DNA from 4 places in the Holdemania sp. 1001095H_141210_F2 genome. Region 3 is predicted to be linked to each of the others. Evidence: predicted binding sites of a transcription regulator. Region 3 holds the regulator's gene; each other region holds the start of a gene.
The links. Region 3 encodes Rex, which represses fermentation and respiration genes when NADH is low (regulators of the CRP and FNR family bind a similar motif). Its sites were predicted from a motif close to GTGAANNNNTTCAC; they were not measured.
Positions count from the first base shown of each region.

Region 1 (7,707 bases), on a different contig from region 3:
ATAATCAACAACGTTTCGCCGCTGATCACGACATTCTGCACGTCGGTGAGGGAGGATACATCCGCGCTGCTGCCAGCGGTCAGGACTTTTCCTTCCCGGGTAATGCCGACGCTGATATCTCCGCCCGCGGCGATTTTCGCAACGTCCTTCCATTCAGAAACTTCACATTGTTTAGCGCTGTTGTCGCCAGTACAGACAACAGTCCCGTCTTTTTTTAATCCCAACGTGTGATTTTCACCTGCCGCAATGGCCGTGATCCCGCTCCATTCACCGACTTCGGTCTGATGCTGCCGGGAACTGCCGGCCGCGACGACCGTGCCGTTTTTCTTCAAGCCGACGCTGTGCCGTGCTCCCGCCTTGATGGAGGTGATGTTCGCCCAGCTGCCGACGTCAAGCTGACCTTCGTCGTTGCTGCCCTGGCCTTTCACCGTCCCGTCGGTATTCAGCACCAGCGTGAACTCCTCGCCCGCCGCAATCCGATTTTCCGCGGTCATGATGTTGGTGACGTTCTCCTTTTTTCCGCCACTCAAGCCGTTCAGCGCCAGAATCAGAAGCAGCACGCCTAATCCGATCCCCACAGCCGCGCCGATCAGTTGAGTCTGTTTCTTCTTTTTGACGCTGGCCGGTCCGGGTTTCGGCCGGGCTGTACCGGCGGCATGCGGCGATACCGGGGATTCTTTAACAACGTTCAGCGGTTTGGTCTTCTCCAGATCTTTCACGGCCGGAATGACGCGCGTCTGACCCAGCTTTTCCTGCGGCGGAATCGGCTCGTTGATCAGTGGGGGGGCAGGCACTTCCTCCTCCGGCTTCTTCATAAATGGAATATCCAGTGTTTCATGCAGATCCTTTTCCGGAAGCTTCACTGCTTCGTTGCGGACCATCTCATCCAGACTGACATTGAAGCATTCCGCTAATAAGATCAGATGATCCACATCCGGAATCGCTCTTCCGTTCTCCCATGCCATATAATCCAGAACCGAAACCTGCGCTTTCTCGGCGACAGTCTGTTGTGAAAACCCGTTATATTTTCTTAGCTGTGTTAATTTCTCAGGCAGCTTATTCATGTCCAGCACTCCTTTCCTCTGTTGTGATATAAAAAGGGCCATAAAAATCCATTAATATCATCCCTGTTTTCACTCCGATTGTCAACCGCTGTGGACCGCAAAGTCCGTTTTTACCGGGGATTTCCTGTCAAATTTTTATTTTTTTCCACAAAAAAGCGCAAAAAAAGCGACTTTGGAAAAGCCGCTTTCTTTATGCCTTTGACTTTCGCTCTTACAGTTCAGCGAAGTATTTGATTGTACGAACCATCTGGCTTGTGTAGCTGTTCTCGTTATCATACCAGGAAACAACCTGAACCTGATAAGTATCGTCGTCAATCTTGGTAACCATGGTCTGTGTTGCATCGAACAGGGAACCATACGTGATACCGATGATATCGCTGGAAACCAGTTCTTCTTCCGTATATCCGAAAGACGGGTTGGAAGCAGCCTTCATCGCAGCGTTGATGCCTTCTTTTGTAACATCTTTGCCCTTAACAACCGCAACCAGCAGCGTTGTGGAGCCTGTCGGAACCGGTACACGCTGAGCAGAGCCGATCAGCTTGCCGTTCAGTTCCGGGATAACCAGACCGATTGCTTTGGCAGCGCCGGTGCTGTTTGGAACGATGTTGATCGCAGCCGCGCGAGCACGACGCAGATCACCTTTACGCTGAGGGCCGTCCAGAGTCATCTGATCGCCTGTGTAAGCATGAACTGTCGTCATGATGCCGCTGACGATCGGAGCGTATTTGTTCAATGTGTTCGCCATTGGAGCTAAGCAGTTCGTGGTGCAGGAAGCCGCGGAAATTACGGTATCTTCCTTTGTCAGAACGCCTTCGTTAACGCCGAAGACAACCGTCGGCAGATCGTTTCCGGCAGGAGCGGAAATGACGACTTTCTTCGCGCCGGCTTCGATATGAGCGGAAGCCTTTGCCTTCGATGTATAGAAGCCTGTGCATTCCAGAACGACGTCAACGCCCAGTTCTCCCCAAGGCAGTTCTTTCGCGTCAGCCTTCGCATAGATTTCGATTTCGTGTCCGTCGACAACGATCGAAGATTCCTTCGCTTCAACTGTATGTCCTGTGAAAGGGCCCTGAGCTGAATCATATTTCAACAGATGAGCTAACATTCTAGGGCTTGTCAGATCGTTGATGGCTACAACTTCATAACCTTCGGCTACAAACATCTGGCGGAAAGCAAGACGTCCGATGCGTCCAAAACCATTAATCGCAACTTTTACTGTCATTTTATAGACCTCCTTATGACACGACTTAATTATAGTGTTTAAGGCATAAAATGTCAATTGTGAATGACTTCACTTGACGGTTTTACAATTTTTTTTCATCGAGGTATTGATCCGCTGAATTCTGGCATACTGTAAAAGGAAAGGAGTCTTCTCCATGACCTTAATTCCTACGATTATTGAACAGTCCGCCCGCAGCGAACGGGCTTACGATCTGATCTCCTGTCTGTTGAAGGAGCGGATCATTTTATTGACCTCGCCGATTGACGACACGGTATCCGGCAGCCTGTGCGCGCAGCTGTTATACCTGGCCTCGCGGTCGTCTCAGGATATCCAGCTGTATATCAATTCCCCTGGCGGCAGCGTCAGCGCCGGGCTGGCGATTTACGATACGATGCGGCTGATCCGCTGCGACGTATCGACGATCTGCATGGGCATGGCTGCCAGTATGGCCGCCGTCCTGTTAGCCGGAGGAACCCGCGGCAAGCGCTATGCCCTGCCCAACAGTGAAATCATGATTCACCAGCCCCTGGGCGGCGTCCAGGGACAGGCCGCCGACGTCAAGATTGCCGCCGAGCATATCCTGCAGATCCGCCAGCGCTTAAATACACTGTTAGCCGGCGACACCGGCCGCAGTTTGCGGGAAATCAGCGAAGACAGCGACCGCGACCGCTACTTCAGCGCCGAAGAGGCAAAGAATTACGGTTTGATCGACGATCTGGTGCATAAACAAAAATAACGCTGCGAAGATTGCACGAATTTCCAATCCCCGTTTCCCATCCACCGGTCTCTTAAATCGCCCGCAGGTTCTCTGCGGACGTTTTTTTTATGTTATGGCCGGTTCTTGCCGCTTCCTTCGATCCGACTGATTTCCGCCTGTTTTCCCATCGTTTGAATTCAAGGCGAGTGAAGCGAAACTTTGCCGCTCAAGACCGGTTTGCCCACCCTCAGTCTGCCCGTTTTTTTATCCACCCCCTGCCGCTCCCGAAAATTCGCTGTCCGCCGCTGACCCCGCGCTGGTTTTTGCCCCGGGGTTATGCTATCCTTATATTATTAAATAAGAATCAAACTCGCACGGATATCGAAAATGAGGCAAACCGATCATGGAAAAAAATACAGTTAAATTACGTGAAGCCTTTGAACAATTAGTGGACGCCGTCTTTCTTTGCCGGGATTGGCCGGCATTGAAGGAAGCGTTGAGCGAAGCGCTGATCTGCCGCGGGCTCTATCCGGACATGATTGCCGGCCGCGACGATCTGCTTTTGTCGTTAAACCGCTACTATAAACAGACCCTCCCGCCTGTGCAGATCCGCTGGATCAGTCTGGAAGTCCTGCGCGAACAGCCCCATCTCTGCGCCCTGTTCGCCGCCTTTGAGCTGGACTATCCCGACGGGAAGATCGCCTGTCTGCAGCTGCGGGCAACGTTGGAAGAACTACCCCGGCCCGTCTATGTGCGGCTGGACCTCGATCTGCCTGCCTCGCGGGTCTTCTCGCCGCAGCCGCAACTTTTCACTGCCCATCCGCGGCCGTTCACAATGGCGGAACCGGCGCTGCAGGCGGAGATGGCCGGCGTGTATCTGGAAGCCAACATGCCGTTGTTTTATATCAGTTCCCCGCTGCTGAAGCAACTCGGATTCACCTACGAAGAATTCTATGCTCATTGTCGGAATCAGCTTGATCTGATCCTGGTTCCCGACGATGTCGGAACGATGAAAACCCAATGTGAAGACGCCTTTCAGCATGGCGATGAATTTCAGATGCCTCTGCGGTTTGTGCGCAGGGACAGAACGGCTTTGTGGCGGCAATGTCAGGGCTACCGCTTTCTGACAGATCAGGGCCGCATCGCGATCCTGCTTCGATTTGCCGATATCCACGCTGTGAAAGAACGTCAGGCTGAATTGGAGACGCAGATTCGTCAGCTGCGCCAGCGCAACGATGAGATGGCGATGTTAACGGACAATCTGCCGGGTGGAATCTGCCTGCTTCAGCTCGACGACGCGCAGACCCTGCTTTACGGCAACCGCCGGTTTTATCAGCTGCTTCAGACTTCGGAAGATGAAATCCGTCAGCGTTATCAAAACGAATGGATCCGGATGGTTCATCCCGATGACCGAAATGCCGTTTTAGCCCAGATCAAAGAAGCCTTCACCGCCGGCTTGCCCGGCTTGCACTATCAGCTGCGGGTTCCGACAAAAACCGGCATTTTATTTCTGATGGTCTATGCTTCTTTCGCGCTGACCGGCAGCGTCCAGACGATCAACTGCGTTGTGCTCGACATCACCGAGGGCAAGCAGCGGGAATTGAACATCGCGATCAACGAGCAGAGGATGACGAAAGCTCTTGAACAGGTCGGCTGCGTGCTGTTTGATTATGACTTTAAAACCAATCAGATTCTCGGTACGCCGCAAGCCTGCGCCCGCTACAATTTTCCAGACACCGCCGTCAATCCGGAATATTTTATCGACCGCGGACTGATCCTGCCGCCCTTCGGGGAATCTTTCCTCGCGATGATTCACCGGCTGCGTCAGGGAGAGGAACGCGTCAGCTGCATTATTAAAAACCGCAATCAGGACAACATCGTGCACTGGTCGCAGCTAACGCTGGTCATGCTGCCCGACGAGTTTGGTCAGACGGAACAGGCCGTCGGCATCATTGAAGACATCACGCTGCAGAAAGATGCCGAACTGGCTTACGCCAAGGAGCAGCAGTACCGCAAGGCCATCGCGGCCGGCGCCTGTCTGATGATTGAGATCAATCTGTGCGACAATCTTGTGGAAAAAATCAGCGGCGACTGGGGCTTTTTGATCGACGACGCGCTGCGGACGCCTTACGATCAGTTCCAGCGCCGCATCGCCCGGCAGCAGATCCATCCCGACGACCGTCTGACGTTTCTTTCGACGTTCAGCCGGGACGCTTTGAAAGCCGCGTTTAATCAGGAACAGCGGGAAATCACGCTGCAATATCGCCGGTTGTCGGAAAAACGCCAGATGGTATGGGTGGAAACGACTGCGCATATCATTCAGGATCCGGCGACCCAGCATCTGAAGGTGTTGTTTTTTATCCGCGATATTGATAAGGAAAAGAAACATGAGCTGATCCTGCAATATCAATCCCAGCGAGATTCGCTGACCGGCTTATTGAACAAAGGCTCCTCTGAAGCTCAGATTCAGTCGGTGCTGGAAAACGATCCCCAGGCAATGCACGCGCTGTTGGTTCTGGATATCGACGAGTTTAAAAAAATTAACGATACCTTCGGCCATCTCTATGGTGATCAGGTGCTTTCCCGAATTGCCCGGCAGATCCGCGAGGTTTTCCGCGGCGATGATGTTTTGGGCCGGATCGGCGGCGATGAATTCGCGATTCTGATGAAAAACTGCAAGACGGAACAGATCGTACGGGAAAAAGCAGGACAGCTGTGTCAAAAGCTGGCGGCGTTGTTTGACGACAGCGTTTCCTGCAGCATCGGCGTTTCTTTCTATGCCAAGGACGGAACTTATTTCTATCAGCTCTATCAGAACGCAGACATCGCGCTCTATCAATCCAAACGTCAGGGCAAGAATCAGGTGCAGTTTTACCTGCCTTCGATGAAGCAGGAAAGCTGGACGGTCAACAGTACCGAAATCGACGAGCTGCGCACGGAAATGCCGGTGATCGCAGCAGCGCCGGGGCTGGAAGAACATCTGACCTCGCAGCTGCTTGAGGAATTAAACGACGTGATCTATGTCAGCGATCCAAAGACTTACGAATTGTTATTCATCAACCGGACGATCAAAGAAGATCTCAATATCATCGACGACTACATCGGCAAGAAATGTTATAAGGTGCTGCAGGGCCGCGATACGCCGTGTCCGTTCTGCACCAACGACAAGCTGAAATTCAACGAATATTATGTCTGGGAGCATACCAACGAGCTGATGAACCGGGATTTCATCGTCAAAGATAAGCTGATCCAGTGGCAGGGCCGGACTGCGCGGATGGAATTTGCGATGGATATCGCTGAACACAATCATTTAAGCAAGGAACTGTCATTGCAGCTGGAGCGAGGCAACGCGCTGCTTGAGCATGTGCGCCAGATCGTCGACGCGGATTCCGTCAGTCAGGCGATAGAGGAAAGCCTGACCGGTATCGGCCGATATTACGCGGCGGAGCGGGTCGTGCTCAGCTTTTTGCAGGAAACGCCTCCGGTTTACGAGTGGATGAAGACGCCGCTGCCTTCGTTCAAGGAAGTCTGGAACAATCTGGCGGAAGTGCTGCTGGAACCGGGGTACACCTATTTTCATGCGCACGACGCCTATGTCTTAGTGGATATCGACGCCTTGAAGAGTCAGAACGCCGAACTGGTGCGCACGTTTTTACGGCTGGGTGTGCGGTCGCTGCTTGCGGTGCCGCTGCTTTCCCAGGAGAAGATTATCGGCTGCTGCGCCATCGTCAATCCGTCGGCGCAGGGACAGGATTTAAGCTTTGCGGAATCGCTGATCGCCTTTTTGGTCAGTGAACTGCTTAAATATCAGGCGGTGGAACAGCTGCGGTTTATGAGCTATCACGATCCGCTGACGGGGCTGGGCAACCGCAACCGGTATGTCGAGCAGCTCCAGCATTGGCAGCAGCATCCCTTATCGCAGGCGGGCGTTCTGGTCTGCGACGTCAACGGACTGAAGCAGCTCAACGAGCTGTATGGGCATCACTATGGCGATCAGGTTCTGATCGAACTGGCGCGGATTCTGAATCTGCATGCCCGGCCGGAGCAGTTATTCCGCTTAGGCGGCGACGAATTCATCGCTGTCTACGAGAATATTTCGCACACGGAATTCCAGCAGCGGCTGGCCCGGCTGAAAAACGCGTTTACGATCATTGTCAACGGCGTGTCGATGGGCAGCAGCTGGAGCGGGGACGAGCCGGACGTCAGCGCCTTGATGAATCATGCCGATCAGCTGATGTATATCGCCAAGCAGAATTATTATAAAACGACTTACAATCTGTCCAAGCATTACCGGCCGGAGACCTATCAACAGCTGATGGAGGCGCTCAAAGAAAACCGGTTCACCGTCTATATCCAGCCAAAAGCCGACTTGGAAAGCGGACGGATCCTGGGTGGGGAAGCCTTGATCCGCTATCTGCATCCGCAGATGGGTGTGATTCCGCCCGCGCGCTTTGTCCCGGTGCTGGAAAACGAACATCTGATTCGGGTCATTGATTTGTTTGTCCTCGACGAGGTCTGCCGGATGCAGCAGCGCCGGCAGCGGCAGAGCCGGAATGCCGCGGTGTTGTCGTTAAATTTCTCACGCCTGACCTTGTTGGAAGAAAACATGGCGCTGGAGGTGGAGAAAATTTTATCGCGCTATGATTTCGATCCTTCGTTAATTGAAATTGAAATCACTGAAACGGTCGGTGAAATTGAAAAGGAAACGCTGCGCACGGTCATTC
Region 1 is NZ_JADNPO010000019.1:14,755-22,461, forward strand. It holds gene I2G61_RS11335 (helix-turn-helix domain-containing protein) at 1-1,064, opposite strand, end outside; gene gap (type I glyceraldehyde-3-phosphate dehydrogenase) at 1,276-2,286, opposite strand; gene I2G61_RS11345 (ATP-dependent Clp protease proteolytic subunit) at 2,441-3,022, shown strand; gene I2G61_RS11350 (GGDEF and EAL domain-containing protein) at 3,387-7,707, shown strand, end outside.
Region 1: gap (type I glyceraldehyde-3-phosphate dehydrogenase) is a predicted target of Rex. The motif match lies at 2,346-2,359, and genes of this name have one in related genera.

Region 2 (7,707 bases), on a different contig from region 3:
CCTAACACGATATCCGGTCCGCCTTTGGTAATCGCCAGAATCCCCTCGTCCGTCTGATAGAACACGGTCATCATCTTCCGGGAAGAATCAAAGGCCAGCTCCTCGCTGCGGACATACGTCTTCGCCAGCTCCGGCTTGGTTTCGCCCATTTTATAGCTGGCTTCCACCAGCGCGGTTTCCGTCGGGTCGCCGATCATTTTCAGTTTCCCCGCTTCCGGAATCACTTCGCCATCCGAGCACAGCGTGAACCAGCGCATTAATTCTTTTACGTCATCTCCGGCGGTTTCCGCTTTGAAATCCTGAATGCCCGCTTCCGGCAGATAGGTCTTCACGACCGTCATTTTGTTCTGCGTCAGCGTGCCGGTTTTATCCGAACAGACGATGCTCGCCGAACCCAGCGTTTCGACCGCCGGCAGTTTCCGGACAATCGCGTTGCATTTGACCATCTTGTTGACGCCCAGCGCCAAAACGATCGTCACGACAGTGGCCAGTCCCTCCGGAATCGCCGCCACGGCCAGCGCTACTGCGGTCTTAAATGCTTCCAGCACGCCCATACCGCTGAACATTTCCATACCAAAGACGACCGCGCAGATCACTAAGCAAAGCATGCCGATCGTTTTGGAAATCTGCGCCAGCTTGTTCTGCAGCGGTGTGGTTTCCTTGCCGCTGTTCATCAACATGCCGGCGATCTTGCCGACTTCGTTTTCCATGCCGATCGCCGTGACGACCATCGTGCCCCGGCCATAGGTAACCACCGTGCTGGAGAACGCCATGTTCTTGCGGTCGCCTAGCGGAACATCGTCCTGCCCCAGCGCTTCGCTGGTCTTATTGACCGGCACCGATTCGCCGGTCAGCGCTGATTCGTCGATCTGCAAATTAAAGGATTCTACAATCCGGCCGTCGCTGGGAATAAAATCGCCCGCTTCCAGCAGCACAACGTCCCCGACGGTCAGCTCCCGGGACGGAATCACTCTTTTCTGTCCCCCGCGGATAACCTTCGCCTGCGGCGCGCTCATCTTCTTCAGCGCTTCCAGCGATTTCTCCGCGTTATTTTCCTGCACGACGCCCAGTATTGCGTTGAACAGCACGACGATCACAATGATCAGGCTGTCGATCCACTCGCCCGGATCCACAATAATGGAAATCAGTGCCGCCAAGATCAAAACGATGATCAGCGGATCGGTAAACTGCAGTAAGAAACGTTTCAGCAAAGAATCCTTCTTGACTTCCTGCAGTTCATTATACCCATATCGTTCTGTCCGTTCCTTTGCTTGTTGCTCGGTAAGCCCGGCGCTCAGATCGCTGCCTAATTCCTCGATCACTTCCTGCGCGGTTTGACTGGTTTTCATCTACATCTTCCTCCTTCGCTGCCTTCACAAAAAAAGGCAAGCCTACCTTCAAAACCTGAAGATAACGGTCTTGCCCATCATTTCTGATTGCTGCATCCGGATCTGTAAGAACAGATCGTGATGACGAATACAGCACGCATCGCTGCGCAGCTACTCCCCATTGATCCAATGGCAAGCGTAATATATCATTCAGTTGAAGAACTGTCAAGCATTCATCTTCCAGATTTAGACATTTAAACACAAGTGTAGCCCAATTCATTTTCTGTTTGCGGCCAGGAGCTCTTTGATCAGGCTGATCAGATTTTTAAAGTCTGTTTTGCGCATCCATCTTCCAGCAGATCGGATTTTTGACCTCAATCTTATTGTAACCGGAAAACAGAAACTTATCATCTTGAAAATTCATATTTTCAGCACGTTCTTCGCTGGACAGGCCTTCCTTCTTCGCAGTACAATGAGATTAAACAAGGGTGAACCATATTCATAAAAGCAGAAAGGGCGGAGACATCATGGAAAGAATATATGCCGTAGTTCAGGGACAGGTCCAGGGCGTGGGCTTTCGATGGTTTGTCCAGTCGCTGGCCAATTCGCTGCAAATTACAGGCTGGATCCGCAACATGGAAAACGGGATGGTGGAAATGGAGCTGCAGGGCGAAACCGCAGCTTTGCATCAACTGCTGAGCCGGATCCGCAGGGGCGACCGGTTTATCCACGTCGAAAACCTCAGTTGCAAGCCGATCCCTACTCAATTAAAAGAAAAACGGTTTACCGTTCGTTATTGACTTGGAAATTCATGAAGCTTTATTCTGGATGCCCGACTTGCGGCATCTTTTTATTTTTACAGGCCGCCCGCACTTAAGCCTCCTGCAGCATCCTCCGCCGCAGTCTGACGTATCGCGAATGCGATTGTTCCTCATGCAATCCAGACAGAAAAAGGTCCGCGCTTACAGGCGAACCTTTTTCATGGCTTAATTCAATTCCTGCCGTGAAGATTCTCGTTACGTGAAGATTCTCGTTATAAATTCGACTGATCGTTATCCACGGAATACATCAAGCTTGTATAGTTCTCATATAAGAACCGGTACAACTCGAAATTCTGTTCCGACAAAGCCACCGCGTTGTTGGTCGCAATGCTGTACTGTTCGGAAATCGCACCCCAGGTATTTCGTCCGATGATCCCGTCAGCCGTTAAGCCCACGCGGGTCTGGAACGCCCGCACCGCTGCTTCCGTCGCCGCACCGAAGATGCCGTCGACGACCAGCTGATTGGAATTGCCCCAGCCCTGATTGATTACATTCAGCGCCATCTGCATGATGCTGACATTCTCACCGCGGCTGCCTAAGCGCAGCGACGTTCCCGGATAGGCCGGAATCTTCTGTGAGAGCGGCGGGACGATCGACTGCGTTTCCCGATACGCCCGCACCAGGGTATCCCAGGTCTGCCGGCCCACGATGCCGTCCGGCGTTAAGCCTGCCAGCCGCTGAAATGCCACGACAGCGTTGCGGGTCGAAGCGCCGAAGCTGCTGTCGATCTTCACCGTCGGCACGCGCGAGGTAAACAGCGCGATCTTCTGCAGGTAAAACTGAATTTCCTGCACATAGACATTGCGGTCGCCCTGGCGCAGCGCTCTTCCCGGATAAACGCCCGGCAGCCGGTCCTCAACACCTTCAGAACTCAGTTCGGCCAGCTTTTTCACCGCCACATAGATATAGGAAATTTTATACCACGTCGCTTTGCCGACAATGCCGTCCGCCGTCAGCGAGAACTGACGCTGAAACGCCCTGACCGCATTTTCCGTGCCTTCCCCGAAAATGCCGTCGATCGGATAGGTCGGCGGAATGTTCGGATAGTTCACGGCAATCCGGTTCAGCTGATTCTGGATGATCGCCACGCTGTCGCTGCGCACGCCGCGCTGCAGATTCAAGCCCGGGAACGATCCGGTAACCCCTTCGATCCGGCTTGTGTCAATCAATTCAATATCGTCGCCATAATAATATTGCAGGATTTCGAAAGCGTTGAGTCCCTTGTTCGCCTGATCGACGGTGCCCCATTGCTTTAAGCCTTTGCACCATACCTGCCGGCCGTCGCAATATTCCGCATAATACGGATTGACCGTGTTTACCTTGCGGATATATTCGTTGAAAATATCGTCGACGATCTTGCTGATGCTGGTAAAAATATCCCGGCCATACACGAAATACTGATCGAACGCCGTGCTGTTGGTGATATCGAACGAATAACCGCGGCTGCGGTACCATTCGGTATACACACGGTTCAAGCACAGTGAAATCTGACAGTAGATATTCGCGCGCAGACTCTGTTCCGGCCAGGTCGGATAAATTTCGCTGGACGCTACATTCTTAATGTAGTCCTTGAAGGTTACCGTCACATTCTGGGCATTGGATGTCGGCCGGCCCAGATGCACGGTTACATATTTCGGGATAATCGGATAATCCAGAATGTACGGCGCGATTGATTCCTCGGCATCGCCCGCGGCAACACTCTCGTTAAAGCCGCAGCAGCCCCCGCGCGAGCAGCCGCAGGAACGGGCCATGGAACGGGTCAGGGCATGTTCGGGAATCTCGATGAATTCCTCAAACTGCGGGGCCAGTTCCTCGTCGGCATTGAGCAGGTCCACCTGCAGCAGCGCTTCCTCCTGCGCAAAAATCTGAACGTTGCGGAATGTCCGGTCCGCAAATCCGGCCTTGGACACCGTTACATGCACCTGCGCGTACGGGGTTGTCTGGTTGTCGGGATTCAAGCTCAACTCGCGGTCGGGCGCTTCGATTCGAATTACCGGACTCTTCCCGTTCGCTCCGCTGCTTAACCGCAGGTTGATGGTCTGATCTTCGTTAGTCACCAAGATCGCCGCGCCTTCGATCGGCAGTGCTTGCTGAGCGACGGTTACTTCTACGATTAAAGTACCATATTGCATCGCTGTCACCTCCACTGCTACGATATGCGGCGGCGGCTTTTTCAGCTGGGCAGGCCGTCGGAATTCTGTCGATTTCTGAAGAATTTTGATGTAAGCGGTACCGGAAAAACTTTTTTTCAATGTAACCGTTTACTTGTGAAAAAGTTGTCATAAGCCTATTGCAACGTCCATTTCGACATGCTATAATCACACCCGTAAAGACAAGTGAAACAATTCACAACAAGGAGGATATTCTGATGGAAGAAACACTTAGCCCGGCTCAGGCGGAAGTCAATCAATTAGTTGAAAACGGCTTGAAAGCCCTGGATGACTTTTTAAAGCTGGATCAGGATCAGGTCGACTACATCGTCGCCAAATGTTCGGTCGCAGCCCTGGATAAACACGGCGAATTAGCCAAACTGGCGATTGAGGAAACCAAGCGCGGCGTCTTTGAAGACAAGGCCACCAAGAATCTGTTCGCCTGCGAATATGTTGTCAACCATATGCGGCATCTAAAATCGGTCGGCGTCATCAAGGAAGACGAGGTTCAGGGATTAACCTATGTCGCCGAACCAGTCGGCGTCGTCGCCGGCGTCACCCCGGTCACCAATCCGACGTCCACCGCGATTTTCAAGAGTTTGATCTGTCTGAAGACGAGAAACCCGATCATCTTCGGTTTCCATCCGAATGCCCAGCAGTGCTCCGTTGCGGCCGCCAAGGTCGTCTATGAAGCGGCGGTCAAAGCGGGCGCGCCGAAAAACTGCATTCAGTGGATCGAACATCCGAGCATGGAAGCAACCTCGGCGCTGATGAATCATCCGGGCGTCGCAACGATCCTGGCTACCGGCGGCAACGCGATGGTCAAGGCGGCGTACAGCTGCGGCAAGCCGGCCCTGGGCGTCGGCGCGGGCAACGTTCCAGCCTACATTGAAACGACCGCCGATATCAAACAGGCGGTCAACGACATCGCGCTGTCCAAGGCGTTTGACAATGGCATGATCTGCGCATCGGAACAAGCCGTCATCGTCGACAAGGAAATCTATGACGACGTCAAGGATCAGTTCAAAAATTACAATGTCCACTATGCAAATAAGAAAGAAAAAGAAATGCTCGAGCAGTACATGTTCGGCGTCAAGGCCTTCACCAAAAATGTCGGCGCAGCCAAGCTGAATCCGGATATCGTTGGTAAGTCCGCCGCCTGGATCGCCGAGCGGGCCGGCTTCACCGTCAATCCGCGCACCAGCATCATCATCGTGGAATGTAAGGAAGTCGGACCGAACGAACCGCTGACCCGCGAGAAATTATCGCCGGTGCTGGCCATGCTGAAAGCGGAATCGGTCGAAGATGGGTTCGATAAGGCGGAAGCGATGGTCATGTTCAACGGCATCGGTCACAGCGCCGCCATCCACACCGCCAACGCGGATTTGGCCAAGCGCTTCGGCGAACGGATCAAAGCCTGCCGGATCATCTGGAATTCACCGAGCACCTTCGGCGGCATCGGCAACGTCTACAACTCCTTTATCCCATCCCTGACCCTGGGCTGCGGCTCTTACGGCCACAACTCCGTATCGGACAACGTCAGCGCCGTCAATCTGCTGAATATCAAGAAGATCGGAAAAAGGAGAAACAATATGCAGTGGTTTAAAGTGCCGTCCAAGATCTATTTTGAAAGAGATTCCATCGAATATCTCCACAGCATGCGGGACGTGGAGCGGGTCTTCATCGTTACCGACCGCTCAATGGTCGATCTGGGCTATGTCACCCGCGTTACCGATCAGCTGGAACAGCGCCGCAACAAGGTTCAGGTTCAGCTGTTCTGCGACGTCGAACCGGATCCGTCCATCCAGACCGTCAAGAAGGGCCTGAGCCTGATGCAGGCGTTCCGGCCGGATACGATCATCGCAATCGGCGGCGGTTCCTCAATGGACGCGGCGAAGGGCATGTGGTTATTCTACGAACAGCCGGACGTTAACTTTGACGATCTGAAGCAGAAGTTCATGGACATCCGCAAGCGGGCCTTCCGCTATCCGGAACTGGGCAAAAAGTCCAAGCTGGTCTGCATCCCGACGACTTCCGGCACCGGTTCAGAAGTAACGCCGTTCGCCGTCATCACCGATAAAGAGGAAAACAAGAAATACCCGCTGACCGATTACTCCCTGACGCCGACCGTCGCGATCGTCGACCCAGCCCTGACGATGAGTCTGCCGGCTTCGATTACTGCCGACACCGGCATGGACGTGCTGACGCATGCGACGGAAGCTTATGTTTCCACGCTGGCCTCTGATTTCACCGATGGTCTGGCGCTGCAGGCGATCAAGATGGTCTTCGAATATCTGCCGCGGGCGGTTGCCAACGGCAAGAACGATCCGGAAGCGCGCGAAAAGATGCATAACGCCGCAACCTTGGCGGGCATGGCCTTCGCCAACGCATTCTTAGGCATGAATCATTCTCTGGCGCACAAGATCGGCGCTGAATTCCACGTGCCGCACGGCCGCGCCAACGCGATCTTACTGCCATACGTCATCCGCTATAACGGAACCAAGCCGGAAAAGCCGGGCGTCTGGCCGAAATACAACTATTACAAAGCCGATGAGAAATACGCGGAACTGGCCCGCTTGATCGGCCTGAAATTCAACACCGTTGAAGAAGGCGTCGTCGCCTATGCCAAAGCCTGCGCGGATCTGGGCGCGGACTGCGGCATCAAGATGAGCTTCAAGGAACAGGGTCTGGATGCAAAGGCCTGGGACGGCGCGAAGGAAAAGATCGCTTATCTGGCTTACGAGGACCAGTGCTCCCCAGCCAATCCGCGCGTGCCGATGGTCAACGATATGATCGACATCCTGCGGGCTTCCTATGAAGGCGACACCAGCTATTACACGAAATAAACGAGTCCGCCTTTCCCTTCTTCATACCAATCATTTCTGTTGGAACTGATATTCCTCAGTTCAGACGTTCCACCTTTCCTGAATCCCGTTCCGGCGCCGCTTCGCCGGGTCGGGATTTTTCTGTTTACGCTTAAAAGTATACCGGATTGAGAAAACAAGGCAGTCCGTCAGACTTTGTTTTCGTTCATCGTTCAAGCTTATTTTAAAATTTGCCGCATAAAACCCGCGGACACCGTAACTTTCCGCAGCGTCAGAACGGCCGGGTTACATTGAAAACCCACTTTATCCATGGTATAATGAGGCCAATAAAATTGATCTACCATGCGGAAGGAATCTTATAGAATGACCTCGGAAATCAATGGGAATGCGTCGGAAAAAAAAGCGCCTTTATACATGAAAATTTATGAGATTATCCTGAGTCGGATAGAAACAGGGCAATATCCTGAGAATTCAAGTCTGCCTTCGGAACTCGATTTTCAGAAAGAATTCAATGTCAGCCGGATCACTATCCGCCGATCGCTGAAAGATCTGGAAGACGCCGGCTATATCAGCCGCAAACGGG
Region 2 is NZ_JADNPO010000028.1:15,008-22,714, forward strand. It holds gene I2G61_RS13370 (calcium-translocating P-type ATPase, PMCA-type) at 1-1,349, opposite strand, end outside; gene I2G61_RS13375 (acylphosphatase) at 1,856-2,128, shown strand; gene I2G61_RS13380 (peptidoglycan-binding protein) at 2,362-4,281, opposite strand; gene adhE (bifunctional acetaldehyde-CoA/alcohol dehydrogenase) at 4,518-7,145, shown strand; gene I2G61_RS13390 (GntR family transcriptional regulator) at 7,539-7,707, shown strand, end outside.
Region 2: adhE (bifunctional acetaldehyde-CoA/alcohol dehydrogenase) is a predicted target of Rex. The motif match lies at 4,486-4,499, and genes of this name have one in related genera.

Region 3 (7,707 bases):
GGAAAACTGATCGGTAAAGAAGACGTGCTGCCGCTCAGCGAGATTCAGGCGCGGATTGAAGAAGCCGGCGATTTAGAACTGGTCGGTGATTGTTCCCTGTTGGGGTTGGAAGATTGTTATCCCGATCTGGCAGAAGCTTTCCTCCTTGCGCGGCCGCAATGGCAGAAGGTTGAGAACGTTCATCTGTTAGTGCCGGAGTACCTGAAATCGGCCGATGACTATCTGGTAAAAAAAGCATGATCCGGGAAATGACGCTGGACGATTTAGAAATTGTCTGCGAAATGGAGCTGCGGTTGTTTAGTTCGCCCTGGCCGCGGGAAAGCTATGAATATGAGTTAAAGGAAAACCCATACTCTCATTTATTTGTGGCTGAAAACGAAGCAGGAACGATTGTCGGCTATGCCGGCATCTGGACGACGTTCGATCAGGCGCAGATCACGACAATCGGCGTGGATCTTCCTTACCGCCGTCAGCATTGGGCTTCGCGGCTGATGGATCACATGATCAACTGCGCCGCAGAGAATGGCTGCGAAATGATTTCGCTGGAGGTTCGCGTCAGCAACGCCCCAGCTTTGACCTGTTACAAAAAATATGGTTTTGAAATTATCAATATCCGGAAAGGTTATTATCAGGATAATCATGAAGATGCGTATTTGATGATGAAACCAATAGGAGGGAATTTATGAAACGGAATTTAATCCTGGCGATTGAGTCCAGCTGTGATGAAACAGCCGCCGCGGTGGTGGAGGATGGCTGTAAAATCTGTTCCAACATCGTTTCTTCACAGATTAACGTCCATAAAAAATACGGCGGCGTTGTGCCGGAGGTCGCTTCGCGGATCCATGTTGAAAATATTTCCGTTGTGATCGAAGAAGCGCTGGTTCAGGCTGAAGTAACAATGGATGATATTTTGGCGATCGCGGTAACGCAGGGACCCGGCCTGGTCGGCTCGCTGCACGTCGGCGTCCAGGCTGCGAAAACCCTGGCCTGGTATTACGATAAGCCACTGATCCCGCTGCATCACATCATCGGGCACATCTATGCCAACCGCTTTGTCGACGAACTGCGGTTCCCGATGATTGCACTGGTGGTGTCCGGCGGTCATACCGAGCTGGTCTGGATGAAGGATGAATGGTCATTTGAAATCCTCGGCACAACGCAGGACGACGCGATCGGCGAGGCTTATGACAAGGTTTCCCGGGTGATGGGAACCGGATATCCGGGCGGCCCGGTCATTGATAAAATGGCGAAACAGGGACATCCGCATTACACCTTGCCGAAGCCAAAGACGGAAAAACCGCTTGATTTCTCCTTCAGCGGTCTAAAATCAGCGGTCCTGCAGCTGATCGACCGGGAAAGTAAAAAAGGTGAGGAGCTGAACAAGGAAGACCTTTCCTACGCTTTCCAGGAAGCGGCGCTGGACACGCTGCTGAAAAAGACGATGCAGGCGGTCAGGGAATTTAAACCGAAGCAGGTTGTGCTGGCAGGCGGCGTGGCGGCCAATTCGCGCCTGCGTGAGAAAATCTCGGAGATGATTCAGGAAACGCCGGAGGTTCATCTGACGATTCCGCCGTTATGGTGCTGCACGGACAATGCCGCGATGATTGGCGCTGCGGGATGGACGGCGTATACGCACGGTTTAAACGGCTCGTTGGACATCGCCGCGAACCCGTCGATGGAAATTGAAACAAGTTCAATTCATTAAATCATTCACAATTTAAAACAAGTGTGCTAGAATAATGCAGAAGGGGTTGATAGTATGCCAACAAAGTCAGTCCCTAAGGCTACACTGCAGCGTTATCCAATCTATCTGAAAGCTTTACGCAAACTCAAAAATTCCGGCGTAACCCGGATCATGTCCAAGGAGCTTTCGGAATATGTGGCTATTGAGTCCACGACGATCCGCCGGGATTTCTCATTCCTGGGATCGCTGGGGAAGCAAGGTTATGGCTATGACGTTGACCGCCTGATTGAAATATTCAACGAGCAGTTGGGCATGGGATTCGATGAGAAGATTATTCTTGTCGGAGCAGGCAACCTTGGGAAAGCTTTAATGAATTACAATCGCTGGAACCATGTTGTCGGCGAGATTGTATGTGCCTTTGACATCCGTCCGGAGTCTGTCGGGAAGACGCCGATTCCGGTTTACCACGTTGATGAAATGAAGGATAAGATTCCAGAAGGTTGTCGAATCGCGATCCTGTGCGTTTCGTCGAATGTTCAGGACGCAGCCGATCGTTTGATCGAATGCGGCATTACCGGGATTGTTGATTTCTCGCATGAGCATTTCCAGGTTCCCAAGGGAGTTCTGGTCAAGCCGATCGACGTTGTATCCACGATCCAGGAACTGGTTTTTGAAACCAACAATATGAAAAAGTAGAAGGCAGCGAAAAGAGAACGATCCTATTACTGAAGCACAGCGAGCCGGGCAGGGTGAAAGCCGGAGTTCAGTCAGGGAATGCGGAACACTCTGGGAGCCGGATCGGAGAACTGACAGTAGACGATCCCGTCGGCGGCGTTAACGCACCCTGAGGCCCGATGATTTTGCGATCATCCGGGTAAATGAGGATGGCACCACGTTGTTGAACGTTCCTTGATCAGGAACGTTTTTTTATTCATAAACAAACAAAAGGAGAAAAGTATGCTTACATTCATGACCGTCAGAGAACTTTACGAGATGGCCTGTTCCGGCAGCACCATGGAAACCGATCAGATCGAGTATGCCCAGCTGCAGGGATGGGTCAGAACCAACCGCAACAACGGCTCCATCGGGTTTATCGAGCTGAACGACGGAACGTATTTCCGCAACGCCCAGCTGGTTTATTCTTCCGATCTGGCCAACTTTCAGGACGTGTCCAAATATCTGACCGGCACGGCGCTGACCGTCACGGGAAAAGTCGTGCTGACGCCGCAGGCAAAGCAGCCGTTTGAGCTGCAGGTCACAGAAGTGATTTTGGAAGGCGCCTGCGACAACACCTATCCGCTGCAGAAGAAACGGCATTCGTTTGAGTATCTGCGCGAGATCGGACATCTGCGTCCGCGCAGCAACACCTTTAACGCGGTTTTCCGCGTTCGCTCGGTCCTGGCGATGGCGATCCATGAATTTTTCCAGGATCAGGGTTTTGTTTATGTCAACGCCCCGATCATCACCGGCAACGACGCAGAAGGCGCCGGCGAGGTCTTTACCGTCACTACCCGTGATGATGGCAACTACGAAGAGGACTTCTTCGGCAAGAAAGCAAACCTTACAGTTTCCGGTCAGCTGCAGGCGGAAGCGTTTGCGATGGCTTTCCGTGATGTTTACACCTTTGGTCCGACCTTCCGTGCGGAAAACTCCAACACAACGACCCATGCTTCTGAATTCTGGATGGTCGAACCGGAAATTGCGTTTGCAGATCTTGAAGATGATATGGATCTGATTGAAGATATGATCAAATACTGCATTCAGTACGTCATGGACAACTGTCAGGAAGAAATGAAATTCTTCAACCAGTTTATTGACAACACGTTATTGGAAAGGCTGAATCATGTGCTGAACAGCGAATTCGTCCGGATGCCATACACCGAAGCGATCGATCATCTGTTGAAAGCCAGGAAAAAGTTTGAAAACCCGGTTTCCTGGGGAATGGATCTCAACACGGAGCATGAGCGCTATCTGTGCGAAGAAGTTGTAAAAGGTCCGGTCTTCCTGATCGATTATCCGAAGGATATCAAAGCGTTCTATATGCGGATGAACGATGACGGGAAAACTGTGGCAGCCTGCGATTTGCTGGTGCCGGCAGTCGGTGAACTGGTCGGCGGTTCTCAGCGTGAAGAACGGCTGGAAGTGCTGCAGAGCCGAATGAAGGAAATGGGTGTTCATGAAGACGGACTGCAGTGGTATCTGGATCTGCGCCGCTATGGCGGCTGCCAGCATGCGGGCTTTGGTCTGGGCTTTGAACGATTCATCATGTATGTTACCGGAATGCAGAATATCCGCGATGTGATCCCGTTTGCCCGTACCCCGAAGAACTTATTGTTCTGATTGAGTTTTCCTTCAATCAACTTTTCGGCAATTCAATTTAATCTTACTGAAGATGAACTGACAAATGAAAAAGAGTTAAACGTCGTTTGGATATTTAACTCTTTTTCATTTTAATATTTCCAAAGTTAACGATGAAGAACGGCTTGCTTCATTTGAACATTTTGATTCGCTTTTTCATGGATTTGCCTATGAAAATCTTCCGGTGTATGAATTGCATCTAAGCTTTGAATAAGGTCAAAAAGTGTTTCTCCGTCAAGTTCTTCGATTTGTTTTTCTTCCTGCTCGGTCAACTCTATCCGCTGTTTCAGCACAAGCTTAACCAACATTTTCTGACCTTCTATTTTTCCTTCCTCTTTGCCTATTGATTTCCCTTTAGCGATGCCTTTTTCATAAACCACCTGTTCATCCCGTTCGTCAAACCTGGCCCGCATCCGGGCCAGCGCCAAATTGGTGTCTCTTAAAAAATCCATTTTCTTCTCTTCCATCATTTGAATGATTTCCTCCTTTTCTGATAATTCCTGAATCCACTTCTGTTTTTCTGCAACGTGACTGAACCGAACCGTGTAGTGTATTTTCTCCGACAGCCTCCATTCTTCCACCGGCTTCTTTTCCAGCGCTTCCAGCTTGTCCATTTCCACCCAAAGAATCCGACATCGCCCGTCCGGTAAAGGAACTGCCTTTTCTTCTTTCGTATAACGATAATCATGCAGATAACCGTCATTCTTTTGGATTTGCGGGACATGGTTGGTAAGCATGACCTGAACGACCGGATTAAACTCATACAGATCACCAACACAGAGCTGATCGGCAACAATGCGGGACAGATATCCCTGCGAACGCATTGCCAATGAATCACTCATCTGATAGTTCTGCATCTCAAGATTGATTACCAGGAGGGTTCCTCGTTCATCTTCAGCTTTAATCAGTAAATCAAATCGAATCCCTTTCTCGCCGCGATGATTTTTTACAGGCTCGGTATTCATCATCGAAGTTCGGACTAACCGGCAGAGAAAGAGATCGGAGAAATAAGCGATCCGGATCTTTCTGGATATTTCATCCTCAGAGCCAAAGGTGTGGCGGAAGACGTCGTTTTCTCGGAAATCAATGGTGGCCAGAAGCTGACGGATTTGAGTGGAATCCAGACAGAGCGTCAGCGGTTGCAGGGGATCGTTGTTATGAAGTTTCTTCGTATTTTCCATCGCAATAAAAACCTCCTCTACTTTAATATTGCGGAAAATCAGAAAAAGCCTCATAAAAAACAGAACTTTGTAAAAATACTTTATTGAGTTTGTCTTTCAAATTAATGTTAACTCTTTTGAATTGCCATTTCAAGGGTAAACTGAAAGTTAAATGCCAAATTAGAAATAATTGGGGAAGGCATGACAAATATCCAAAAAAAGATGCATGGAGCCTGAATGGCTGTATATTTATGGCATAGCCTTTGAGAATCAGACCCTTTCGTTGCGTACAAACTAAAAAAACTTGAGGTTGATCTTCAATTCTCTTATAATAGAGCGTAGGATGTGATGACATGAAAAAATACGTATTAAAAACAGATGAAAACGGCAACGAGATCACCGTTGCCGATGTCCATAAGGTGCTTTTGGAAATGCTCAAAATGATTGACGGCATTTGCCAGAAATACAACATACCTTATTTCCTCAACGGCGGCAGCGCCTTAGGCGCGGTTCGCCATCAGGGCTTTATTCCATGGGATGACGATGCGGATATCGCCATGCTTTATGAAGACTACAAGCGCTTTATCGTCGCTTTGAAGCAGGATCTTCCGGAAGGCTATACCTTTCAATGCTTTGATACGGATAAACGCTATAATCCGTTAATTCCGGGGATGAAGATCCGGAAAAAAGGAACGTATCTGAAAGAAGTCAATACGTTGTTAGCCAACCGCTGTACTGAATGCGACGGAATTTTCATCGACGTTTTTGTTTATGATTACTGCGCCGCAAGCAAAACCATGGATTTGCCGCTTCGGATGTTGAATCAGCTGATTATGCCGTTTATCATTCTCTTTGACAACCTGGGCATGAATCCGTTGTTCCTCAAGCGCTGGTTCGTTTCCAACGCCCGGATGTATGGGAAACTTAATGAAGGAAGCAAGAAGATCGGCTTTGATCTGACATGGACGTTTAAGAGTCCATTGAAACCATTTATCTTTGATTATGACGATATCTATCCTGTTCAGTATGTTCCGTTCGAGGATACGCAGCTGCCGATTGCGCATCATCCGCACGAATACCTGTGCACAGCGATTGCACCAAGCTACATGACGCTGCCGCCGGAAGAAGAACAGAAACCGAAACATATCGTTGACATCCGGTTATAAGGAGTTTTGGAAACCATGACAGTGGAACCAAGCTATGTCCCGCGCGGCTCCAAACTGCGCTGGAAATCTTTCCTGTTCATCTTTATCGCCTGCTGCATACTCGCGTATGGAGGGCAATGGTTGTTGAATCAACGCCAGAAAAAACAAGTCGATACGTATGGCGTCTGCGGTTTGAGTAATCAGAAAACCCGGCAGCTGTTTGAAAATCAGATTGTTGATGAAGCGCAGCTGTTGTCGTTGGGCGATTATCTTTACTATGGAGAAACGCTCAATCTTTATCATGAGACCTATAACCGCAGCGGTCAGGATCTTTTTGCCGGCAAGACAGTCATTCTGCGCAATGTATGCAGCGGTTTGGATTTTGTTTATATGATGGAAAAAAACGCCGACGGTCAGATTCCTCTGGAAGATCTGGACGAAGGCTTTTATCAGGTTTTCATCATGCAGGATCTGAAAGAAAAACAGCTTGTCAGTGATAAAAAACTGCGCGATACCTTCTACACAGTGACGCGGGAGAACACGAATAAAAAGATCGAGCTGATTGCCGATCAGAATCTTTTCGACAACCCGGAAGAAGAACCGTTTTTACAAAAAAACTACGTGTTTATCCAGGTGAGCACCCAACCGCAGCCGGAAGACTGGATCGATGTGATGATCGATCCCGGCGCGATGCATCAGGATAATGGATATACCGACAAAGGCGTACACGGCAACGGTTTGTTAGCGTATGAAGAAAATTACAAAATTGCCGTCAAACTGAAGGATCAGCTTGAAAAACTGGGCTTGAAAGTCGAACTGACTCGGGATCTGGATGAAATCGTCAACAGCTACGGCGAGGATGGCCGGCTGGACCGCGCCTATTCCCAACATGCGCGGTATTACATCAATATCGAAATGAAAAGCGCGACAAACGTCAACTTGCGGGGAACAGATATCGTTTATTCTTCCTTTTCTTCTAACCGGATGGCTTCCACCGTGCTCAAATCTATCGTCGAAAATACATCCCTGACGTATGCCCGGGAAGCGACGGGTTCGGCCAGCGGGACGAGCATCGGCGAAGATGGAACCGCGTATGACGGTCAGAAAATCATCCGTGAATCGGGTGGACGAATCCTGGGCGCCGGGACCTTTTCTGAAGCTTCCCGTCAGAATCAGACGTTTGCGGCGGAGAATCGTTATGGCATGCAGGCATTAACGATTCAGTATTTGTTTTTAAGCAACAGTGAGGATGTTGCAGCGTGGCAAAATGAGCTTGACAGGATTGCAGAAGCAACGGCTGCCGGATTAGCGAAAGCGATGCGGATTCCCAGCGGCAGTTAAACCTTACGGGCGCAAAGTT
Region 3 is NZ_JADNPO010000002.1:236,969-244,675, reverse strand. It holds gene tsaB (tRNA (adenosine(37)-N6)-threonylcarbamoyltransferase complex dimerization subunit type 1 TsaB) at 1-240, shown strand, start outside; gene rimI (ribosomal protein S18-alanine N-acetyltransferase) at 237-686, shown strand; gene tsaD (tRNA (adenosine(37)-N6)-threonylcarbamoyltransferase complex transferase subunit TsaD) at 683-1,705, shown strand; gene I2G61_RS02510 (redox-sensing transcriptional repressor Rex) at 1,760-2,380, shown strand; gene asnS (asparagine--tRNA ligase) at 2,642-4,024, shown strand; gene I2G61_RS02500 (hypothetical protein) at 4,150-5,010, opposite strand; gene I2G61_RS02495 (hypothetical protein) at 5,098-5,310, shown strand; gene I2G61_RS02490 (phosphorylcholine transferase LicD) at 5,556-6,368, shown strand; gene I2G61_RS02485 (N-acetylmuramoyl-L-alanine amidase) at 6,384-7,688, shown strand.

Region 4 (7,707 bases), on a different contig from region 3:
ACGCATCAGCAGATTGATAATCGTCGTCTTGCCCGCGCCGGTCGGACCGACGATCGCAACCAGCTGGCCCGGGTCGGCATGCAGACGCAAATCATGGATAATTTCTTTTTCCGGTGTGTATCCGAATTTGACATGATCAATATCAACCATCCCCTTCGTGTCGATCAGAACCTTGGCGTCCGGAGCGTCCGGAATTTCCGATGGCTCATCCAGCAGCCGGAACACCCGCTCCGCCGCAGCCGCCGCGGTCTGCAGCTCTGTGATGATGTTGGCTGTTTCATTGATCGGACCGGAGAACTTCCGCGAATACATGACAAACGAGGAAATGTTGCCGATCGTGATTTTGCCCAGAAGAAACAGAATCGCGCCGAACATACTGATTAAGGAAAGCGAGAGGTTGTTGACGAAGTTGACGGAAGGCCCCATAATACTACCCTCATAGTCCGCGGTGTAGTAGGCCTGGCTGGCGTCCTCATTGCGGCTGTCATACTTCGTGATGATCGTATCTTCCTGACCATACGCCTTGATCGTCTTGTTGCCTGACAACATTTCTTCCGTAAAACCGTTCAGCTCACCCAGCTTGCGGGAACGCCGGCGGAACAGCGGCTTGACTTTAATCATCCGATAGCGTGCAAACACCAGCGTGATCGGGACGGTGATGACAAAGACCAGCACCAATATTGGCGCGATGGACAACATCATCAACAACGAGCCGACAACCGTGATCACCCCGGTGACCAGCTGCAGAATATCGCTGGACAGCGAGGTGTTGATTGTGTCGATATCATAGGAAATTTTGGATACGATATCGCCGGTCTGGTTGCGGTCAAAATAACTGACCGGCAGCTCCAGCAGATGCTCGAACACCTGCCTGCGCATCCGGTGCGTGATCTTCTTTGATACCTGCAGCAGAATGATCTGCAGGATGTAGGTCAGCACGCTGGATATAACATAGAAAAGGATCATCAGAACGCAGTAATAGAGAACCTTGTCAAAATTAACTTGTCCCGGACCGCCGATTGCGTCGATCGCGACGCCGGTCAGCTTCGGGCCGTACAATGCGAGCACGTTGGCGACGATCGTCGTCACACATGCCAGTAAAAGCAGAAACTGAGATTCCTTTAAATATCCGATCAACCGTCGGATTGTCGCTTTTCTATTCAAGCAGCGCACCTCCCATCTGGCTGTCGCTGATTGACGAGTAAATCTCACTGGTCTGCATCAGCTCGTCATGTGTTCCGCGGGCCACGATTTTTCCCTGATCCAGCACGAGAATCTCATCCGCGTGCATGATGCTGGAAACCCGCTGGGCAACGATCACCTTGGCCGTATCGGCAAAGTGCGTATTGATTGCCTTGCGCAGCCGGGCGTCGGTTTCATAATCCAGCGCCGAGCTGGAATCGTCCAGCAGCAGAATCTTCGGATTGTTGACAAACGCTCGGGATAAGAATATCCGCTGGCGCTGGCCGCCGGAAAGGTTGGTGCCTTTGGAGTTCAGCTTATAATCAAATTCATCGGTCAGACTCTTGATAAATGGCCGGGCCTGAGCAATCTGCGTCGCTTCATCCAGCAGCTCGTCGTCGATCGGTCGGCCGAAAGCGATGTTTTCGCGCACGGAATCCTGAAAGATGAAATCGTTCTGCATGACGATGCCGTATTCCTTCCGCAGATCCTTCGGATCATAGCTGCGGATATCGCGGCCGTGAATCCGGATCGTGCCGCTGTCTGCGTCGTAAAAGCGCATCAGCAGCTGCAGAATCGTCGACTTGCCGGAACCGGTTGCGCCGATAATCCCCAGCGTCTGGCCTTTTTTCAATTCAAACGTGATGTCCTCGACGTTATCCTTTACGCCAAGATAGGAGAAATTGACATGATCAAATTCAACGATCTTGTCATTGAGCGGAGAATCGTCGGCGATGATTTCCATTTCATCGTGGGCCTGAAGCACTTCCTCAATCCGGTTTGCGCTGGCGATGCCCTTGGAGACCATGACGAAGATTCGGCTGATCGACATCATCGCGTTGGTAATGATCGTAAAGTAATTGGTGAAGGCGATGATCTTGCCGGTTTCACTTAGTCCCCCGTTGACCCGCCACGCACCGACGAGAATGACGCCGACCAGTCCAAGGTTCATAAACAGGTTCATCAGCGGATTGATCGCGGCCATCCGGGTATTGGCTTTGAGTTCTTCGTTCGCCAGTCCCATATTGACTGTTTCATAACGCTTTTTTTCATGATCCGCTTTGGACAGTGCCTTGATCACGCGAATGCCCTGGGCGTTTTCCCGCACGACGGAAATCATCCGGTCCTGTGCCCGCTGAACCTTGGTAAACATCGGAATACCCTTGGTCGCTTTGGAGTAAACCAAAAGCGTGATAAACGGCAGCGTCGCCAGCATCACCAGCGCCAGCACCGGCTCCATTATCAGCGTGATCACAATTCCCCCGATCAGCAGGATCGGCGCGCGGACGCCCATTCGCTGAATCATGCCGATCATCCGATGGACATTGTAGGTGTCGCTGGTCAGACGGCTTTCCAGCGATGGAATCGTAAATTCATCCCCCTTGCGGCACGACAGTCGGATCGTTTTTTCAAACAGATCATGCCGGATGTGAATCGTGGCGTCCCGGGCTACGCGCGAGGCAAGCCGATTGGCCTTAATGTCAAAAATCCAGCCCGCGATGGACACGGCGATCATGATCAGACCGTAAACTACAATCCGCTGAATGTCCTTCGTCGGCACGATCGTATCAATCACATACGCCAACAGATACGGCAGAAGCAAAACCGCCAGCGCCCCCAGCGTCTTCATCAAAAAGCTGATCGACATCTCTTTCAGCAGCGGTTTCAAGTATTTCTTCAAGAGTTCCATAACAGATTCCCATTCCCCCTCCACATACTTAGTTTCCTTTATCAACAGTTAGCAAGCTAAGCTTTTCTCTATCATTATACCAGTCCGCGATCAACTTTCCAGTTCAAAAATAGCATTCATCAAAAGAAAATAAATGAAACAAAGAATTCAAACTTCCTATTTTAACGGTAAATTCATAAAAAAACGGACATTCATGCCTGAACATCCGCTCTTTCTTCGATATTGTTAATCTTGCTTAGTTTGCGTAAGCCGCCGCCTGCTGGCCGGCGATCCGTCCGAAGACGATAATATCCGCCACCGCGTTGCCGCCTAAACGGTTAGCGCCATGCACGCCGCCGGTGACTTCGCCCGCTGCGAACAGACCCGGAATCGGATTGCCGGAAGCATCCAGAACTTCCGTGTTTGTGTTGATCTTCAGACCGCCCATCGTGTGGTGAACGCCCGGAGCCACTTTGATCGCATAGTAAGGACCTTCGTCCAGCTTGTTCGCGAAGCTGGTCCGGCCGAATTCTTCATCCTTGCCGGCTTCGACGCAGGCATTCCACTTGTCCATTGTTTCAACTAACGCCGCGCCGTCAACGCCCATTGCCGCCGCTAACGCTTCAACGTCGGCGCCTTCCACCGTCAGGCCCTGCTTGATGTATCCCGCGATAACGCTGGAAGCTTCGACCATCTTGTTGTCGACGATCAGCCATGCAAATCCGCCCGGCTGCGCAACTTCCGCTGCCGATACCGCATCACGCGTGCCGACTTCGTCAAAGAAACGCTTGCCTTCGCTGTTGACCAGAATCGCACCGTCGCCGCGCAGACCTTCTGTGATCAACGCGCTGGTTTCCTGAGAAACTGTCGGATGGATCTGGATCTGTTCCATATCCACGGTATCTGCGCCGATGGCCGTTGCCATCACGATGCCGTCGCCCGTCATGCCCGGAGCATTCGTACAGACAAAGCCTTTATAATCTGGCTTGTATTTCAGAACCATTTCCGTATTCGCCGCAAAACCGCCGGTCGCCAGAATAACTGCTTTGCCGGTATACGTCGTATCGCCAGCCTTAACGCCGGTAACCTTGCCGTCAGTAACGACTAATTCCGTCGCCGCCGTTTCCATTACAAACTGAACGCCTTTGTCTTCCGCTGCTTTTGTCAGCTTCGGAACCAGGTAAGAACCCACTGCGACTGTCTTGCCTTCGTCGTTGACCGGCTTGTGAATCCGCTTGACGCTCGCGCCGCCGAAGCTGCCGACCTGCGACAGGTTCGCGTCGATTGTCTTTAACCATTCAATGCCGTTCTTCGCTTCATTCGCCAGAACTTCAACTAAAGCGTGATCGTTCAGGTTCTTGCCGCCGACCAGCGTATCCAGCATAAACAGCTCTTCGGTATCAAAGTAACCTGTCGGATTGGCTTTGTATTCTTCATACTGCTTTTCAACCGTGGCTGTCAGCTCCGCTAAATCCGGATAGTTTTCCTTCGCGCTCGCCAGCATCTTTTCGACGCCCGCGTCTTCCGCGAAATCATTCTTATCCTGTTCCGGTGTATTCGCCGCGTTCATGCCGCCGGTAGAACGCGTGGTGTTGCCGCCAGTCATCGCTGCCTTTTCGATCACGATAACCGACTTGCCTGCGTTTACAGCTTCAATCGCCGCTGTCATGCCCGCTCCGCCGGCGCCTACGACGATAACGTCAGCTTCTGTCGCCGCCGCCTCCGGAGTCGGTGTTGCCTCATTGCCGTCGTTCTTCGGCGTGCTGGAGCAGCCCGCCAGAAGCATCAAGCTGGCAAGAGTAAGAGCAACTAATTTTTTCATTTCATTCTCTCCTTTGCAAATGCTTTTGCGTTTTTATAGTAATCAATTTAAGCCGGAGAATCAAGAAATTTTTCACAAATTATACACAATTTACTAAAACCTGTTGCTTCGCAGCTTTCTTTCATAACGAAAGGAAATTAATAACGGATTATTGAGTTATTAATCTTCGAATTTACGACGTTCTGCTAACGAATGATTTTGATCAAAGCCTGACAATGCAGCTCCGTTACCAGCTGCCAGCCCAGCCGACGATAAAAGCGCAGCGTTTCTGCGACGTCGTCGCTCAACAGGATTTTCTGACGAACTTGCGGGTATCTGTCCGACATGGTTTTTAAAAGCAGAGTTCCCCATCCCTGATTCTGAATCGACGGGTCGACGATCAGATCCTGAATATGGAGGATTGTTTCACCATCGCCCACCGCCCGCACAAACCCCATCAGCCGGTCTTGTTCATCGCAGAGTTCAAGCACGCAGAGCGAGTGATCGAAAGCGGGTTTTATCCGTTCCGGCTGACTTAAATAGGCCGTCCAGCCGACAGCTTCATACAGCCTCAGAATTTCGTTTTCCCGGCCTGAACGCAGGTTTTGAATGATCATGGCGAGCCTCCTTTTCTTATCAATCCAACAACGCCGATCAGTTTGACCGCTGGCGGTTGGATTGCTTTGGCGTTTGGACAGTCAGTTTCAGTTTATGCTTGCCGCTTCGGTTTCCCGCAGGAAGTAAAAGAAAGAACCGCGCCCGCAGTTCTTAGTTTTCCATTTTCCTCTGCGCGCTTTCCAAAGCCGCTTTCAATTCATCATAATCCGAAAAGACCAACGTCCAGTTCAGCCAGCGGAAGACTTCCTGCCAGGTTTCCAGGCGATATAAACCGAGCGGACATTCGATCAGCACCGCAAGCAGCAATTCCTGATAAGCCGGTTTTCGTAAATCCGTCAGCTCCGCGGCGTTCACTTCATTTTTTAAAAAGATCAGAATATGCTCAATCGCGCTGTTGATCCCGAAAACTTCCATGCCATTCACCTGTCTTTCCCTGTCTGTCTCAAAAAGTAGACTTTATGCACCAGTCCTGATTATGTCAAAAATGAGAGGTTTTTCCAGTAATTCTAATTATATTTCAATCGTCAGGTAAAGTCTACTTTTTCATCCATTTCCTGGAAATATGCACGAATTTTTTCGATTTCATAAAAAAAGATCCGTTTTCTGATCCCGGATCTTTCTTCATTTTGTTATAAAGGAGGTTCGCTCAGTCCTGAACTGACGATTATTTGACTTCCTGAATATTCCCGCTTTTATCCGCCAGAATGACGCTGACATTCAGTTTGTTTTTGACCACCTTCGGAATCTCGCTCCATTGCTTGCGGTACACTGAAGAATCGTTAAAAGCGACGCTGTATCGAACGGAGCTGGCCGTATCCTCACTGATGTCTTTCAGAATCGCGTTGATCTTCACCGGCAGAGGCTGCCGGCGGCCGCGATGCGTTCCCTGCACTTCGATAATCCAGGTAATTCCGTCTTTTTCCGCCTGAATCTTGTTGGGAAACTCTGTGGTCTGCCAGCCGCGTTCATTCAGCCAGGCCGCTAAAATCCGCCGCAGATCTTCCGTATTCCGGCTGCTTTTCAGCATTCGGTCGCGGCGTTTCTGTTCCTCGCTCTTGGCTGGCCGGCCGCGTTTTTTCGGCGGGAACATCGCTTCCCGGTCATTCAGATTATCGACGTAATACCGCACGCGCAAATGCGAACCAAAACCGGTCTGTCCCTTCGGCCGCTGCAGAATTTCATCACCCTGATACAACAGTTTGTAAATTGCCTGACAACAGGTCGGCATTGTCGCATGTTCCGGCGACACCTCCTGATGCAGCTCTTTGGAACTAATTTCTATCCATTTCTCCCCTCGATCATGCGCCTCCTGCTTCTTCTGTTGAAGTATTCTTAAATAATCGTTGATTCCCGGACCCTTCATCCTTATTCACTCACTTTCTTTACCTTGACAGCGTCATTATAGGGGTTGGGGTTTGTCGAAATCCCGCGTAACGTGTCGTTGTATGAAAAATAGTTGATTTATAAGGATTTAACCTCTGGAAATCGCTTATTTTTCCTTTGTTTTTCAGGTAATCCTACATCATTCTTTCAGGCGCAACGGGATCCAGGCGGTGGAAAACAAAAAAACCGGGTCTTCAAGACCCGGCTGTGATTGCGTATTTCCTGGCTATTTCTTATCGTCCGACGGCAGATAGAAAATCTGTTCGCCTTCCTTGGAAAGCATAAAGCTTCCCCGCGCATAGCTTTGTACGTAAGCAGGATCTTCAAGTTTATCCCGCTGCAGTGTCAGATATTTATTTTCTTCCTGGAGTGTTTTCAGTTCTTCCTCAACTCGGGAGATCTGTTGCTTCAATTCCATCGTCGTTAAGATTTCCTTAACTACGCCGTAAAGCATAAACAGGGAAAAACAGATTACGACCAGACTGATGAACTTTGCAAGCATGCTCCGTTTTTTCCGTCCTTTGGGTTTGACGGTTTTCGGCTCATTTTTATTTTCAGCTGTCAAGTTCAATTCCTCCTTCGCCTGTTTTCTTGCGAAAATGATAAAAATTTAGGTGCATCTTTATTATACTGAAAATTCATTTAAACGCAAGTGAAACTCCGGTGAACTGACTGCGGCTACAACCGCTTGAAATGAAAAAATACGAAAAGAATCCGCACTTCAGTCAGATTCTTCCTTCGGCGGCACACGGCCGGGATGTTTCCGGCTTCGTTTGATCTGCCGTTTTTCCTCTTTCTTCTGCCGCTTCAGCTGCTTTTCGTGATGTTTTTTCTGATGCTTCAACTTTTTGTTCTGCCGCTTTTCGTCCCTTTTCTTATGCCGGATTTCCTGGCGATGTTTAAAAGCCGCCTGACTTTTCGCTTTTTGTTTCTTAAATCCGGTCAGCTGCCTGACGATACCGCGCACAAGCCCTTCAAATAAGGGAGAAAAGGTCATCGCGTAAAATTTAAGGTAAACTGCGGCGCCCAGCACGAAGACGGCGATCAGATACGT
Region 4 is NZ_JADNPO010000027.1:22,294-30,000, reverse strand. It holds gene I2G61_RS13285 (ABC transporter ATP-binding protein) at 1-1,173, opposite strand, end outside; gene I2G61_RS13280 (ABC transporter ATP-binding protein) at 1,157-2,872, opposite strand; gene I2G61_RS13275 (flavocytochrome c) at 3,108-4,673, opposite strand; gene I2G61_RS13270 (GNAT family N-acetyltransferase) at 4,859-5,269, opposite strand; gene I2G61_RS13265 (hypothetical protein) at 5,421-5,684, opposite strand; gene I2G61_RS13260 (AT hook domain-containing protein) at 5,935-6,633, opposite strand; gene I2G61_RS13255 (septum formation initiator family protein) at 6,880-7,218, opposite strand; gene yabQ (spore cortex biosynthesis protein YabQ) at 7,375-7,707, opposite strand, start outside.
Region 4: I2G61_RS13275 (flavocytochrome c) is a predicted target of Rex. The motif match lies at 4,736-4,749, and genes of this name have one in related genera.